3 linked regions of the Syntrophobacter fumaroxidans MPOB genome follow. The main gene of each other region encodes a partner of the protein of the gene in region 2 in a complex. Links are inferred from orthologs where the notes say so. Each region holds a gene or a part of one and is shown on either strand. Other genes may lie near its edges.

The links. The genes of interacting proteins can lie anywhere in the genome.
Region 1: the proteins of tsaD (region 2) and tsaB are in contact, whole or in part, in a solved structure (PDB 4WQ4), measured with the Escherichia coli proteins. The link is inferred for Syntrophobacter fumaroxidans MPOB from one-to-one orthologs.
Region 3: the proteins of tsaD (region 2) and tsaE are in contact, whole or in part, in a crystal structure (PDB 6N9A), measured with the Thermotoga maritima proteins. The link is inferred for Syntrophobacter fumaroxidans MPOB from one-to-one orthologs. Residues at the interface, in WP_004082750.1 of Thermotoga maritima: Cys10, Asp11, Arg49, His50, Leu82, Gly84, Gly135, Gly136, Glu154, Thr155, Leu156, Asp157, Asp158, Ser159, Glu162, Asp165, Lys166, Arg169, Leu170, Tyr175, Lys213, Thr214, Leu217, Tyr218, Gln221, Arg222, Asn324; in WP_004082108.1 of Thermotoga maritima: Leu37, Gly38, Lys46, Lys57, Val59, Lys60, Ser61, Thr63, Phe64, Thr65, Leu66, Met67, Val69, Pro71, Tyr82, Arg83, Leu84, Asp86, Asp88, Phe89, Asp93, Ile128, Asp130, Glu131, Arg134.

The regions. Positions count from the first base shown.
Region 1 is NC_008554.1:2,180,460-2,184,932, forward strand. Bases 1-2,876 are described here. They hold tsaB (tRNA (adenosine(37)-N6)-threonylcarbamoyltransferase complex dimerization subunit type 1 TsaB), read left to right. Parts: upstream 1-1,007; coding sequence 1,008-1,745; downstream 1,746-2,876. Other genes in these bases: rseP (RIP metalloprotease RseP), read left to right, coding at 1-985; SFUM_RS09240 (Tim44 domain-containing protein), read right to left, coding at 2,464-2,876. In the rest of the region: more of SFUM_RS09240, read right to left, coding at 2,877-3,489. UniProt on the Escherichia coli protein: Required for the formation of a threonylcarbamoyl group on adenosine at position 37 (t(6)A37) in tRNAs that read codons beginning with adenine.
Region 2 is NC_008554.1:4,050,456-4,056,422, forward strand. The notes cover bases 1-2,772. They hold tsaD (tRNA (adenosine(37)-N6)-threonylcarbamoyltransferase complex transferase subunit TsaD), read left to right. Parts: upstream 1-762; coding sequence 763-1,782; downstream 1,783-2,772. Other genes in these bases: SFUM_RS23395 (tetratricopeptide repeat protein), read left to right, coding at 54-452; rsmA (16S rRNA (adenine(1518)-N(6)/adenine(1519)-N(6))-dimethyltransferase RsmA), read left to right, coding at 2,093-2,772. Also shown: more of rsmA, read left to right, coding at 2,773-2,950; SFUM_RS17120 (selenium metabolism-associated LysR family transcriptional regulator), read right to left, coding at 3,171-4,079; ribosomal protection-like ABC-F family protein, read right to left, coding at 4,115-5,967.
Region 3 is NC_008554.1:2,653,073-2,657,669, reverse strand. What follows is about bases 1,598-4,597. They hold tsaE (tRNA (adenosine(37)-N6)-threonylcarbamoyltransferase complex ATPase subunit type 1 TsaE), read right to left. Parts: upstream 3,350-4,597; coding sequence 2,846-3,349; downstream 1,598-2,845. Other genes in these bases: SFUM_RS11215 (bifunctional ADP-dependent NAD(P)H-hydrate dehydratase/NAD(P)H-hydrate epimerase), read right to left, coding at 3,346-4,597; SFUM_RS11225 (DUF4389 domain-containing protein), read left to right, coding at 2,446-2,754; SFUM_RS11230 (B12-binding domain-containing radical SAM protein), read left to right, coding at 1,598-2,159. Outside these bases: SFUM_RS11240 (aspartate kinase), read right to left, coding at 1-174; more of SFUM_RS11230, read left to right, coding at 621-1,597. UniProt on the Escherichia coli protein: Required for the formation of a threonylcarbamoyl group on adenosine at position 37 (t(6)A37) in tRNAs that read codons beginning with adenine.

The DNA of each region.
Region 1 (4,473 bases), 1.9 Mb from region 2 along the record:
GAGATTCTCCCTCGGGTTCGGGCCCAAACTTTGGGGATTCACCCGGGGAGATACCGAATACCGGATTTCCTGGATCCCTCTGGGCGGCTACGTCAAAATGCTGGGCGAGGATTCCGAGGAAGACGTCACCCCGGAACAGATGGAGCGAAGCTTTTCGTCCCAGCGTGTGGGCAAGCGCATGGCTATTGTAATGGCGGGGCCTCTTTCCAACTTTGTCCTTGCCATCGTCATATTCACCCTTCTCTTCGCGTTCTCGGGAATCCGCGAAATCACCACGGACATCGCTTCGGTCACCCAGGGCTCACCCGCCGAAAAAGCCGGGTTGAAAGCCGGAGACAAAGTGATCGCCATTGACGGAAAACCGATCTCCACGTGGTATGAATTGTCGGAAACGGTTGAAGCACGCGGAGAGCATCCCCTGCTGATACGGATCCAGCGTGGAACGGAGACCCTGGACGTCGCCATTACTCCCTACATGGGCGAAAAGGAAAGCGAGCTCAAGGAAAAGATCAAGACGCCGCTCATCGGCGTCGTGGCCTCATCCAACTATTTCATCAAGAAAATCAACCCACTGGAGGCTGGATACTACAGCCTCCTTCAGACTTGGCACCTCACCAAGTTCTCCATCACGGTCGTGATCAAGCTGATTCAGCGCGCCCTGCCTTTCAACGTTCTGGGCGGCCCGATCCTGATTGCCCAGATGGCGGGGCAGCAGGCCGAGAAAGGGTTGCTGGAGCTCATCAACTTCATCGCCCTGATCAGCGTCAACCTCGCGGTGCTGAATCTGCTGCCCATCCCCATACTGGACGGGGGGCATATCATGTTTTTTCTCGTGGAGGCGGTCCTCGGGCGTCCCCTGGGTGTGAAGAAGATCGAGATGGCGCAGAAGGTCGGAATGCTTCTGCTGCTGGTTCTGATGGCCTTCGTGTTTTACAATGACATCATGAGGCTGCTTCCGGGGCAAAAACCCCAACTGTCACCGTGACGAAGCCTTGTCTCCAGCAAACATGAAAATTCTCGCACTCGATACGTCCACGTCTTCGGGGAGCGTAGCTCTCATGGAAGGTCCGATCCTGACGGCGGAGTGGACCCTCCAGTCAGCTCGGACTCACAATCGGAGGCTGCTCCGGACCATCGATGACCTCCTTCGACAGACCGGGCGGGAACTTGCCGAAATGGACGGGTTCGCCGTTTCGACCGGACCCGGGAGTTTCACCGGAATCCGCATCGGACTGACCTCCATGAAGACACTCGCCTGGGTCCTGGGCAAGCCTTTCGCCGGCATCCCCACCCTTGATGCGCTGGCCGCCCCGTTCCGTTTCTCGCGGCTGCCGGTCTGTGCCATGCTGGACGCCCGGAAAAAGGAAGTCTACTGCGCCCTCTACCGGGCCGATGAATCGAACCGCATTTGCCGCCCGGGACCCTACCGGGCTATCGCCCCTGAGCGGATCGTCGACATGATCGAGGAACCCACGATTTTCTGTGGCGACGGGTGGTTGCTCTACCGACGCACGCTCATGGAGAAATTGGGAAGACTGGCCGTGGAAGCCCCGGCTTCTCAGCATGTCGTTCGCGCGGGTGCGGTGGCCGAACTGGCTGCCCGCAAATTCTCCGCGGGAATGGCGGACGACCCGGTAACAGCAGTCCCGATCTACGTGAGACCGTCGGAGGCGGAAATCAACTATCCGCATCTGGGCCAACCCTCAAAGTCACCGGCCGATATCGACCCCGACCGCTGTTTCTGACCCGGCCGGCGCCCCCCTGAGGACGATCTCTCCCGCGCGGGGACATGGCAACGACACGCGCACCGTACGACCCGGCGAACCGGTGCTGTGTCATCTTGCGCACGACTTGGCTTAAACCATGGAACAGCGACTCACCCTGATGGATGCATCCCGACGTCACCTGCTAAGAGTCCTGAAGAAATCGAACGGTCACCCCAGAACCGGCTCGGCAGCACCTAAGGCCGTCACAGACCCCTCTTTCCCCATGACCTTCTTCCTGCGCAATGTCGCATCCCTGAAGGCGGACGCCAACTGGCGGGCACTCTCCCCCAGGCTTCAAAAAAGCCGAATTCGCAGGCTCTTCCGGGAGCGAAGCAGGTTTCACCTTGAAGTGAAGCGGTGGAGAGCCGCCCGGGGGGAGCTTGCGCCCCGGCCGCCCGTCGGCAAAGATGAGCTTGCAGACGGCTATTGCAGCCACTGTGGGTGGTGCTGTGAAATCTGCAGCGGTTATCCCGACTTCCCGCCGAGCTCGGAAATCACCCAGCGCTGGAAAGACATTTTCGGCAACGGACTTGGAAAGGGGCACCGTTTCTGCGCTTTTCTCTGGGAGTGGGACGGTGGACGGAGCCTCTGCTCCATCCACCCTCATCGATCCAATCCATGCCGTGTGTTCGAAAGGGAAGAATGCGACTTTCTGATGAAGGATCCCGAAGTCCGGGATCCTTCGGCAAAGCGGAGGTTAATTGAGGTGCGGCAATGGTTCATTCATCTGATTGATGGCCGTTAGCTGCCAACGCTGAGTGCCGATATCCCGGCAGAACGTCCAGAATTCCTGGAACTTGACGGGATTCAGCTTGTCCCCCTCGACCACCTGGCCGGTCTTGTCATCCACCGTGTAGTCAAGGAGATTGGCGGTAAAGAGCACTGTCACATAGTCCTTGCCCTCCTCCTGCCAGACCTCGCTCGGCTCGACCTTGCGCACCGCGATGTTCTCCAGTTTATTGATTCGCCCGGACCTTCTCAACCGATCGAATTCACTCGCAAAAAATGCCTTCATCTCGGGGGCGAGCAACCCTTCGATACCGTCGAGACTGCGATTCATCCAACCCGCCTGGATGCGGAAAAAGAGATCCTGAACGGTCTCTTTGAAGCTCTCCTCATTGAAACCGGGATCGAAACGTCTGAGCTCCTGAAAGCCGCGTTCCACGTCGTCCGCGGGCGGGAGATACTCCGGTTGCCCTCCGCCGCCGTAATAGGGTTGCTGCGGACGAGCCATGCCCGAGTCACTGTAGAGGAGCGTATCCGCCTGCTGTTCCCGTCGCCGTTTCAGGAATTTCATCAGGAAGTAGATCCCCACGCCGATGATGAGCAAATCCAGCAGGCCGGGTCCACCGTATCCGCCTCCGCCACCACCTCCGGGACCGGCGTAGCCTCGCCCCCCGAACAGCATATTGCCGATGAGCCCTCCGGCAAGCCCTCCAGCCATCCCCTGCCAGAACGGACTCCTGGAAAAACCGGTAGACGGTGGGGGGGAACCGGGGATCTGCCTGGAACCGGGCGTTCCGAACCCCGGGCTCGAGGGGGATGGGCCGGGGGAGGGTCTCGAGGGAGGGGCGCTCGGCGCCGAGAAACTGCGGCTGCCCCGACTTCCCGAGGACGATCCGCCGCCCGCGCGTGCCCAGGCGCTGGACTCCAGCAGCGTGGCAACGCAGAACATGACGATGATCGAAAACAACACGGCCAGGTACAAGGCCTTTTTCTTCATTTCGGGTTTCCTCCTGCTCGAATGCTGTAAGCGGCTTTCACAGCAGTGATTGGTTTGGAACCACCTTCACGCCGTCGGATTGCGAGGTCTCCCACCGGAAGTCTCCGCCGGCGCCGAAGAGCGGACCATGCATGCTCCGGCGGATCCGGCCGTGCGGCAGTCATTTCCCGCCCCGGACTCCGTTATGTGTAACCGCAAACGTCGCTTCGACGTCGTTGGGGACCCGCCCTGAGAACGACGGATGCAAACCGCATCCTGACCATGGGAAAATATCAGAATCTCAATGTCCCGGCAATAATGATCGAGAGATTTGCGGCATTGGCGATGGCTCCCCCACACGGCGCGTATTCCCATTCCCGCTGCCGGTCGTTGATCGTTGACCTCTTGGATTGTGCGGGAGGGGATTTTTGCCCTGCCCCGCGTGCAAACGCGCGCATGAACGGCGGGATCCCCGGCGGGGTTGATTCGTTGAATTTGAAGGCCCGCCGGCACACAAAGGGGAACATGCATCTATGAGAATATTCACAAGGTACCGGATTCCAGGGTCTATCGTTCGAAATAGGGATTCGGCGGCGGCGGATAGCGGTCTATCGCGCCGAAGCAGTCATGTTGGAATGCACAATAATGATTTTTGACCGGTGATATATCAATCGGACTGTCAGGGTGGACTTTTATAGGGATCGTCATTATTTACTTATTGAAATGTGACGCCATTCTGTTATGGTGGCAGGGTCTGCGAGCGTTTGCCTGTAGTAACGGGTTCTGGTTAGAGTTCAACTGCTTGAGTCAATTCCGAAACAGCCTCAACTACTGTTGTTACTCCATGGTCGCGATCCTTTTGCGCACACGAGTTGGGACATAGCGCTCGTCACTCCGGTCGGGTGTTCAGTTCTGGGTTTCCAGGACAAACAGGTCACAGCGTCATCATCGATTCACGCGGAATGCGGGCTCCAACGCGCAGATGCGTGGCTTCCAGGCTGGTCC
Region 2 (5,967 bases):
ATCGTATGGGGGGCGGAGAAAAAATGCCGGAGGCGCGAGCGAAGGGGGGTACCATGAGGGGTGGTGGAATTCTGTTGTTGATCGGGTTTGTTGTTCTCCTGACGGGCTGTGCCGGCTTATCCGCCGACATGAGATTGTCCAACCGGGGATACGAGGACATACTGAGCCGGAACTACACCCAGGCTGAAAAACACTTGGCGGAAGCCCTTGCCATCAATCCGGACAATCCGTATGCGCTCATCAACATGGGCGTCGTCTATGAAAACACCGGTCGAGAAGCACAGGCGCGGGAGATGTATGAAAAGGCGCGGGCACTCGGTTCCCGCGAGGTCCCTTCCAGGACCAGCCAGGATTGGGCTAAGGACAAATCTCTTGCCGAAATCGCCGAAAAGGATGCCGGCGGCCTGTCCACGAACCAAAAGCCCCTTGCCAAACGAGGCGCAAGCATGTGAGGGGGCTTTGCCCCGGAAAGGCCGTGGTGTTCAGACCGGGCATTCTCAAGAACAGCCTTGCTGCGCGGGCTTACAACGAACCGTGAGGATCGGCATCGTGTCAGGGTGCCAGGGGGGCACGGTCCCCTTGTGCCCATGATCGGGCCGAGCCGCGCGTCCCCTTTTTCCCTTCTCGCCGTAAAACCCGGCATCCGGTAGGAAACCGGATGGAAAAGGCTTGTCCGTCGATCCTTCGGGAAGCATTCCCTCTTTCCAAAGACATGGGATTCATATTAAGCTCGAAAGGGTTGGTTCAGAGGGGATGCGCGGGATGATCATACTGGGTGTCGAAAGTTCCTGTGATGAAACGGCTGCCGCCGTCGTGGAGGACGGATCGAGGGTGCTTTCCGATGTCGTCGCGAGTCAGGCGGCTCTTCACGGACCCTATGGCGGCGTCGTTCCGGAGCTGGCATCGCGCAAGCACGTGGAAGCCATCTTGCCCGTGCTGGGAGAGGCCATGCACGAGGCCGGCGTCACATGGGGGCAGGTGGACGCCATTGCCGCGACGCAGGGACCCGGCCTGGTGGGAGCTCTCCTGGTGGGGCTGAGCGCGGCCAAGGCGCTTGCGTACGCCCTCAAGAAACCGATGGTTGCCGTCAACCACCTGGAAGGACACATCCAGGCCGCATTCCTGGGCAGAGAAGAGCTCACCCGGCCGTTTGTCTGCCTGGTCGTCTCGGGCGGGCACACCGCCCTCTACCGGGTCGACCCTGACGGAACGACTTCTTTCCTCGGTTCCACTCGAGACGATGCCGCCGGGGAGGCTTTCGACAAGGTTGCCAAGCTGCTGGCTCTCGGCTACCCGGGTGGTGTCGAGATCGAGCGGCTGGCCGCCGGCGGCGACCCGCACGCCTTCAATTTTCCGAGAGCATTCATCGACGGCCGATCGCTGGAATTCAGCTTCAGCGGTCTGAAGACCTCCGTGGCCACTTTTGTCCGGCAGCATGGGCCTCCCTCCGAATCCGGAGAGCAGGGGGCCTATCGCCTGGCGGACCTGTTGGCGAGCTTTCAGGAAGCCGTTGTGGAGGTGCTGGTCAACAAGACCGTAAGAGCCGCGGGGATGTGCTCCGTCGGGGACATCGCCGTGGTTGGGGGAGTGGCGGCCAATCTGCGTCTGAGAGAACGGTTCGAGGAAGAAGCCGGGATGCATCGATTCGAGCTGCATCTGCCGGCCAGGCGCTACTGCACGGACAACGCGGTGATGATTGCCGCCGCTGCGTATCGGACCTGGAAACGTTCCGGGTTCTGCCTGGACCCGGTGGACCTCGATGCGCGATCGAGATGGTTCTGATATCCGCCTGTCCCGTCAATGCAGACTTCCGAAGCTTCGCCGGCGGAGCGGGCGTCCCGGGTAATCGCGTACGAAGCGACGGCAGTGGGCGGGAGGGCGCAAGGTCCTCCCCTGCGATTTCGTGAGTGCAAGGGGCTGGGTTTGTCCGCGTCCTCCTTCCCTCCCCCTTGATCCCTGATTCTTGATCTCGATGGACCCTTTGCATGCGACCGTCGGCGGTTGGATTTCGCGCATTCGATAATGCCGTCGCGGTTTCCGGCGCGGGGGCAGGCCCTGGATCATGCAGGCCGAAAAACATGAGCTGTAAACTATGAACCATGAGCCGTTCCCGACTCCACGGCAGTATTTCCGGTTGCGGGATACCCGCCCCAGAAAGCGGTTCGGGCAGCATTTCCTGGATCACTCGGCTACCGCGGAACAGATCGTAAGGTGTGCCGAATTCGATGCGTCGGACACGGTGGTTGAAATCGGTCCCGGGTTGGGCGCCCTCACCCGGTTCATACTGCCGTTGGCCGCTCGTCTGCACCTGGTTGAGCTGGATCGCGATCTGGCGACGTACCTGGAAGAGAACCTGCCTGCCGGCTCGCAGGTCAGGCTGCACCGGCAGGACGCTGTCACCTTCGATTTCAACGCCCTGGCGGAGGCTGCCGGGCAGCCCCTGGTGGTGCTGGGCAACCTTCCCTACAATATCACGTCGCCGCTTCTCTTCCATTTGCTGGATTCCGTTCAAGCCGTGAAGCGGGCGGTATTCATGGTCCAGAAGGAGGTGGGCGCCCGTCTGACGGCGAGCCCCGGCACGAGGGATTATGGGGTGCTGTCTGTACTGCTGGCGGTGTACGCCGAAGTCAAACGGCTTTTCACGGTCGGTCCGCAGCAGTTCTATCCGCCTCCCAAGGTCGAATCCATGGTGCTCCGACTCGACTTCAAGCATCCCCTGCCGCCGGACCTGCCGCCTTTCGGCTTGCTGAGGAGGTTGGTCAGCATCGCCTTCCAGCAACGGCGCAAAACCCTGCACAACAGCCTCAAGGGAACCTACGGGGGCCAAGGGGGGGGATTGCAGGATGTCTTCGCGAAATGCGGGGTCGCCCCCGGGTTGAGGCCGGATGCATTGACCCCCGGCCAGTTCGTTGAGCTTTGCAAGGCGCTGAAAGAGTCGGGCGGAAGATAAAGTCGCATAAAGGAGCGCACTGCGCCGAGCGTCGGGAAGCGGCTTTCATTCTTGCCGCGGTGCACGGGCGGCGCCCGGCATCGTGCGAATCGGCGCTCGAGACCGCGTCAGAAGGCAGGCAGGACAACGCGGAACAATCCCTTGCGGGCGCATGAAAGCCGGGCACAAGGCCCTGTGCCGCGGGTCGGTCGCCGTGCATCGAATTGAATGCGGTTCCGTGTCAGCTCGTCTCGTTCTTCATGGCCTGGAACCTGAGGTGGTTCAGAAAAGCCGAGCACAGGGGAGACATCTGCCGGTTCTTTCTCTGGACCAGGAAGAACGGCCGCGAAAAACGGATTCCGGCCAGCGGCACGGCGAACAGCGAACCATGCCGAAGGTCTTCGGCGACAGCCCGGTGAGAGAGAATGGAAATGCCGATCCCGGCCTTGATGCCCTGCCGGATCGCTTCGGTGCTTCCCATCTCGGCCACGATGTTCAGCTTGGTCGGAGAAAATCCATGGGCTTCGAGGGCCTGGTTCATCACGATCCTCGTGCCCGAACCTCGCTCCCTCAGAATGAACGGTTCGCCGGCGAGCTCTTCGAGGCTCACCGACTTCCTGACCGCCCATGGGTGGTCGCGGAAGACGGCGAGCACCAGTTCGTCGGAAAACGCCTCCTCCAGAACGATTCTCCTGTCTTCCAGGCGTGCGCCGATGACCCCGAATTCCACGCCGCCGTCGATCGTTCTTGCCACAACTTCCGCACTGTCCGTAATCCGCAATGTTATCTGGATGGCGGGGTAGGATTTCTTGAACGATCCGATCAATTCCGGCAGGACATAGGTGCCCGGGATAGTGCTCGCCCCGATGAGCAGCGCGCCCGAAAGGTTGCCTTTGAACTTCTCCAGGGCCTGGACGGCTTCGTCGCGCAATTGGATGATGTCCCGGGCATACTGGTAGAGGATCTTCCCGGCGGGAGTCGGGAGTACTTCACGTCCCAGCCGGTCGATGAGCTTCTCGCCCAGAGTCTCCTCGAGCGCCCGGACGTGTTCGCTCACCGTCGGCTGAGTCAGGCAGACCGCTTCGGCGGCTTTGGTGAAGCTTCCCATCTCCAGGACTCTGCAGAAGACGACCAAACGATGGATGTCCATAGGTTCGCTATCTCCCCTCATGTCGGCACAACGGTTCAACCCGGGCCGTTGTGCGCTCTGGCTTTCCAGAAGTTCTCCTCGATTTCTTCCAGCATCAGGGCGTTTTCTTCCCAGACCTGCGTGAGCTCTGCGATCCTGGCCTGGCAGGACTTGTAGTCCTTGTGCAAATCCTGGACCCTGGCGCCGTCACGGTACGTATCGGGCGCGGCCAGCAGTTGGTTGAAGGCGTCCAGATCCCGATGCGCCTGTTGCAGTTCGGCCTCCACCCGCTCCAAGCGCTCCTGCAGGGGCCGCTTTGCCTGATAGAGCTCATTTCGCCACCGGGCTTCAATACGGCGCCTGTCCTGCTCCTTGCGGGCGGAGCCGCTCTGCCGCCGGTTTTCACCCTCTCCCGCAGTCGCTGCCGCGTCCTCCCGCAACCGGTCGTCTTCGAGACGCTTGCTCCATATGTCACGGTAATCGTCATAATTGCCAGGGAAAATGTGGATTCTGCCTCGTTCGACAACCAGGATCCTGTTTGCGATGTTGTTGATGAACCGCCGGTCGTGGCTGATAAAACAGATGGTGCCCCGGTATTCCCGCAGGGCCCCCTCGAGGACTTCGCGCGCCGGGATATCCAGGTGGTTGGTGGGTTCGTCCATGAGCAGCACGTTGGGCCGCTGAAGAAGCAGCCGGCAGAGAATGAGACGCGCTTTCTCGCCGCCGCTCAGAATCGATACTCTCTTATGAACGTCCTCACCGTGGAAAAGAAAGGCGCCCAGGAGCCCCCGGAGCTGAGAGGCGGGGATGTCGCCTGAAACCGAAGCGGCTTCTTCGAGCACGGTGCATTCGGGGCGCAACTGCTCCCATTGATGCTGTGCGTAGTAGCCGATGAAAGCGTTGTGCCCGACGATACGTTCTCCGCCCGACAGGGGTTCCGCCCCGGCCAACATCTTGAGAAGCGTGCTCTTGCCCGCTCCGTTTTCGCCGATGAACGCGATGCGGTCTCCCTTTTCGAGAACCAGCTCGAGGTCGGAGTAAACGAGGTGCGCTCCGTAGGCCTTGCGCGCCTGATGCAGCTCCAGAACGCGTTTGCCGGACCGCGCCGGGGCGGGAAAGGTGAAATGGATTTCGGCCCCCCGAGACACTGGGGCTTCGATCCTTTCCATCTTCTCCAGCACCTTGAGTCGACTTTGCGCGCGGCTTGCCGTGGATTTCCGATAGCGGTTTCGTTCGATGAAACGTTCGGCCTGACGGATGCGATCCTGCTGATTTTGATAAGAGGCCAGTTGGACCTCGCGCCGGCGTGCCTTTTCCTCCAGGTAGGCATCGTAGTTTCCGGCGTACTCGTGGAGACGGCCCTGCTCGAGCTCGAGTACCCTGGTCACCAGCCTGTTCAGAAAGGAACGGTCATGGGAAACGATGAGCATCGCCGAAGTGGTCGAGAGAAGATAGTCTTCCAGCCACAGCAAAGACATGAGGTCGAGGTGGTTGGTCGGTTCGTCCAGCAGCAGAAGCTCCGGGCCGGACAAGAGCAGTCGGGCGATTTCCAGTCGCATGATCCACCCGCCGCTCAACGTCGAAACCGCCGTGCCGAAGCGAGAATCTCGAAAGCCCAGGCCGGCCAGGATTTTGGCCGCCCGGGCCTCGAGGTCGTAGCCCCCGAGGCGCTCCAGTTGCTCGTTGACGTGTGCGTGCCGCAAAGCCAATTCCCGGCTGCGTTCGGGGTCCGTTTCCATATCCATCGCTCGGCCGATGGCGTGCATCTCGGATTCGAGGTCGTGCAGCTGCTCGTGCACGTCCATGGCGTATTCGAGAACGGTCTTGTCCTTTGTCGGCACAACCTGTTGCGGCAGATGCCCGATGGTGAGTCCCCGGCTCCGGACCACGGAACCGGCGTCCGGGGGCA
Region 3 (4,597 bases), 1.4 Mb from region 2 along the record:
GCTCACTTCGTGAGCCAACGCGATCAATCGGTCGGTTTCTCCGGCCCGGGCCGACAGAACGACCACGAGGTCGTCACCCTTCCGGCGACGGCCCACCACTTTCTCGGCCACGGCCTTGATGCGTTCCGGATTCGCAACCGACGTACCGCCGTATTTCTGTACGACAAGCGCCATATCTGACTTCGACCTCCCTGAAAAAGCCGAATCGTTTCACCCTCGCGTTTCGCAGAGCAGGGGAATACGTGAAGAAAAACCGGGACTGCCCGGCCGTAGAAAACATAGTTTAATAAAATAAATGTCCCGGTTTGTATAGTGCTTTTCATCCCTGCCCGGCGGGAATCGTCAACGACTTTGTGTCTTCGTGTCTTCGACCGGACATGGGCGCGGCCGCCATCGCGTCCGGGGTTCGTTTCGGTCGAGCCCGGAACCCGCGGCGGACCGTCCCGTTCAGTGGCTGCGGATCGCCGTCAAGCCGGAGAAGGGAATCGGAATCGTTTCCTTTGTCATGGGGAATGGCCGCGGGCCGCGTCGGGATTTTCTTGATTTGAGCATTCGCCGGTAATAAACTGCATCCCAGGTACAGTCTTGTTGCCGTCCCTCATGCCACAGAGGATCCATTCATGAAGATACTGTTCGTGTATCCCAGAGTATCTGAAACCTTCTGGAGTTTCCGCCACGCGTTGCGCGTCGTGCGCCGCAAAGCCGCTTTTCCTCCGCTGGGCGCCCTCTCCGTCGCCGCCATGCTGCCCGCTTCCTGGCAGATGCGCCTGGTCGACCTGAACGTACGGGAGATGTCGGACGCCGAGCTTCTCTGGGCGGACTATGTTTTCGTGAGCGCCATGCTGGCGCAAAGAGAATCGACCCGCGCGGTGGTGGACCGGTGCCGCGGGCTGGGCGTCAAAACGGTGGGCGGCGGCCCGCTGTTCAGCTCCTGCCGGGACGAGTTCCGGGATCTGGACCATCTCGTCATCGGGGAGGGCGAGGCCGTGGTCGGCAGACTGGCTTCAGACCTTGAAAACGGTGTGCCGAAGCCGTTGTACGAAGCCGGTTCGTACCCTTCCCTGGACAATGTGCCCATTCCCAGGTGGGACCTGATCGACTTCAAGGATTACGCCAGCATGAGCATCCAGTTCTCGAGGGGATGCCCCTTCGATTGCGAGTTCTGCGACATTATCGTGCTCAACGGTCGTGTGCCCAGGACCAAGCCCAACGGGCAGGTGATCGCCGAACTGGATGCCTTGTACGATCGCGGTTGGCGAGGGTCCGTGTTCATCGTGGACGACAACTTCATCGGCAACAAGCAGAAGGTTAAGAGCCTCCTGAGAGAAATCATCGCGTGGCAGAGCGTTAAAAAGCACCGACTGACCTTCTTCACGGAGGCTTCGGTCAACCTCGCCGACGACGTGGAATTGATGAACCTCATGGTTGCGGCGGGTTTCAACAAGGTGTTCCTCGGTCTCGAAACTCCGTCCGAGGCGAGCCTGAAAGAATGCGGAAAGGCGCAGAACCTGCGGCGCAGTCTCTCCGAATCCGTATGCGCCATCCACGCGCACGGGATGGCGGTGATGGGCGGTTTCATCATCGGCTTCGACAACGATCCCCCCGACATCTTCCAGAGGCAGGTCAACTTCATCCAGAAAAACGGCATCGTGACGGCCATGATCGGGCTGCTCACGGCACTGCCGGGAACTCGGCTCTACAAGCGGCTGGAAGAGGAGGGGCGGCTCCTGTTCAAGGCTTCGGGCAACAATACGGACGTGAGCGGGAGCCTCAATTTCACGCCCAGGATGGATCGCCAGACGATTATCGACGGGTACAAGTGGGTAATGAGCACCATCTATTCGCCGGAGATGTATTACAGGCGCATCCTGGCGTTCCTCAAGAACTATCGTCCGCGGGTGGAGGTCAAACTCGAGAGAAACGACCTGTTCACCTTCCTGCGGTCGCTGTATTACCTCGGCATAGCCGATCTGAAGCCGAGCCGCGAATACTACTGGAAACTGATCCAGGAGGGTGTCTCCAAATACCACCAGTCCTTTTCCGACATGGTGACCATGGCCATCTACGGCTATCACTTTCGGCGGCTGTTCTGGTCTCCCAAGCTGTCCTTGAATCCCGGGGAGTGGAATTGGCTGAAGACGGACGATCCCGTGGAATGAGCTTCGTCCTGGAGCCGGCCGTCCGGAGCGGGTGCTTTCGCCGTGCCCGCGGGTCGCGCCGGCCTGCGGCACGGCCGGGACGGAGCCTGTGCCGGTGCGCACGCGAACCGTGAGGGACCCGCTCCGCCGCGAGCGGCTCACGAGGTCCTTGCGCAGACCGAATGGTCTCGCCCGCATCGGACGAATGTGCCCCCATATTCACCGCAAGACTAACAGGTTCCCGTTTTTGCCGGTCGAGTCCGGCTGAATCCGGCGGAATCCCATCACACGTTACAGGAGAACTGCCATGAACGACACGGAAGGAACGAAGCTGACACGTGGGAAGATAGGACTGAGGCTGCTTTATACACTGCTCTACCTGATCATCCTGGAAGTCCTGAAAGTGGTGGTCCAGGTGACGGTGCTTTTTCAATTCGTCTATCTGCTCATCACGCAGAAGTACAGCGAACCCCTCAAGGAATTCTCCAACAAAGTGGCGACCTACGCCTATCGGATCATCCGCTACGCGACTTTGAACGAAAACGAGAAGCCGTTTCCGTTTCATGAATTTCCCAAGGAAGTGGAAAAGCCGGATGACCAGGTCCTGTTCGATTGATCGGGTGATGTTGCGCGGCGGGTGTCGAGGCAGGCCCCGCCGGGCTTCCTTCATGGCCGGGAGGCGGTGAAATGCCCGCGGGTACGGGAGTCTACCGGCACGCCCCGCTTTGAACGATCTCGAGCAGTTTCGCGAACCACTTCGGCGAGCGCGCATCGTTCCCGGCCCCGGACGGCGTCAGGATAAAGGTCCGGCTCTCGTCGCCGGCGATCTCGATGCCGAGGTCCCAGCGCTCTTCCGGGAGCAGGGCACCCATGCGTTCCGGCCATTCGATCACGGCCGCGGCGGCGCCGTACACCGCGTCCTGCCAGGGCAGCGTGTCCAGGTCATCCGGGCCGCTCAGGCGGTACAGATCGATATGGGCCAGGGGGAGGCGGCCTTCGTATTCGTTGATGAAGGTGAAGGTGGGACTCGTAATGGGCACGGACACGGGAACTCCGAGGCCGTGAGCGATGGCGCCGGCCAGGAATGTCTTGCCCGCGCCGAGCTCTCCCCATAGCGCCAGCACATCGCCGGGTTCCAGCAACTCGGCGATCCCGCGGCCGATGGCGCAGGTGCATTCCTCGGAAGGCGAATGGAGCACGATCCGTGTCACGACCGGCTCCGCAGGCGCTCCAGGCGGCCGATCACTTCCGGGACGTCGTCGAGGAGGTCCGAAGCCGGCATGCCGCGGGTGGCCACGCCGCCGAACCTGCGGTCTGCCGCGGCGCCGTGGATGTAAACCCCGAGGCACGCGGCGCGATAGGGTTCGTAGCCTTGCCCCAGGAATCCCGCGATCATTCCGGTCAGCGTATCTCCCATGCCTCCGCCGGCCATGGCCGGGTTGCCGGAGCTGTTGACGGCCAGCCGGCCGTCGGGGGCGGCCACAACGGTTCGAAAGCCCTTGAGAACCAGCGTTACTCCATATTTGCGGCTGAACTCGGAGGCGACTTCGATACGGTTTTCCTGGACGGTCTGCACCGTCCCGCCGATCAAACGCGCCATCTCCCCGGGATGGGGAGTCAGGACGAGAGGCTGCCGTGCCTTCTTCAGCAGATCGGGAGTCCGGGAGACGATGGTGACGGCGTCGGCGTCGAGGACCATCGGACAGGGGGCTTGAGCGATCAGGCCTTCCACGAGCCGCTGCGTGTCCGGGTGCAGGGAGATGCCCGGTCCCGCGGCAAGGGCCTGCTTGTCCCCGGCGAACTCGAGGATTTCCGGCAAGGCCGCAGAAGCGGGGGTCTGCCCGGGCGTTTCCGGTATGGGATAAGTCATCGCCTCGGTGAGCTTCACCTCCAGGATGGGATTGAGACTTGCCGGAATGAACAGGGTCACCAGTCCCGCGCCCACACGGCCCGCGCCGAGGCAGATCAGGGTTGCCGCCCCCGTCTTGCCCACAGAGCCCGACAGGACCGCCACGTGCCCGGCGCTCCCTTTGTGCGTGCCGACCGGGCGAGGTTCCACCCAAGCCGACAGGGATTCATCGGTCAGCCACCGGCGACGAATGCCGTGCTTTTCCGAAAGAGTCGGCGGAATGCCGATATCGATCACCTTGAGGCGGCCGACATAATCGCATCCGGGCTCGACGACCTGCCCGATCTTGAGGAATCCGAAAGTGGCCGTGGCGGTTGCCCGGATGGCTGTCCCCAAGGGTTTCCCGGTGCTCGCATCCAGCCCGGATGGGATGTCCACGGCGAGTATCGGAACCGGGAGCGCGTTGGCGGCTTCAATGACCTGCCGGTACAGTCCCCGGACCTCGCTTTTCAAACCGGTTCCAAGGATGGCGTCGATGACGGTCCCGCTCTCCCGGACCGCGCTCCACTGCGTATCGAAGTCCCCCTGTTCCTCCCAGGTCCGCACCGGG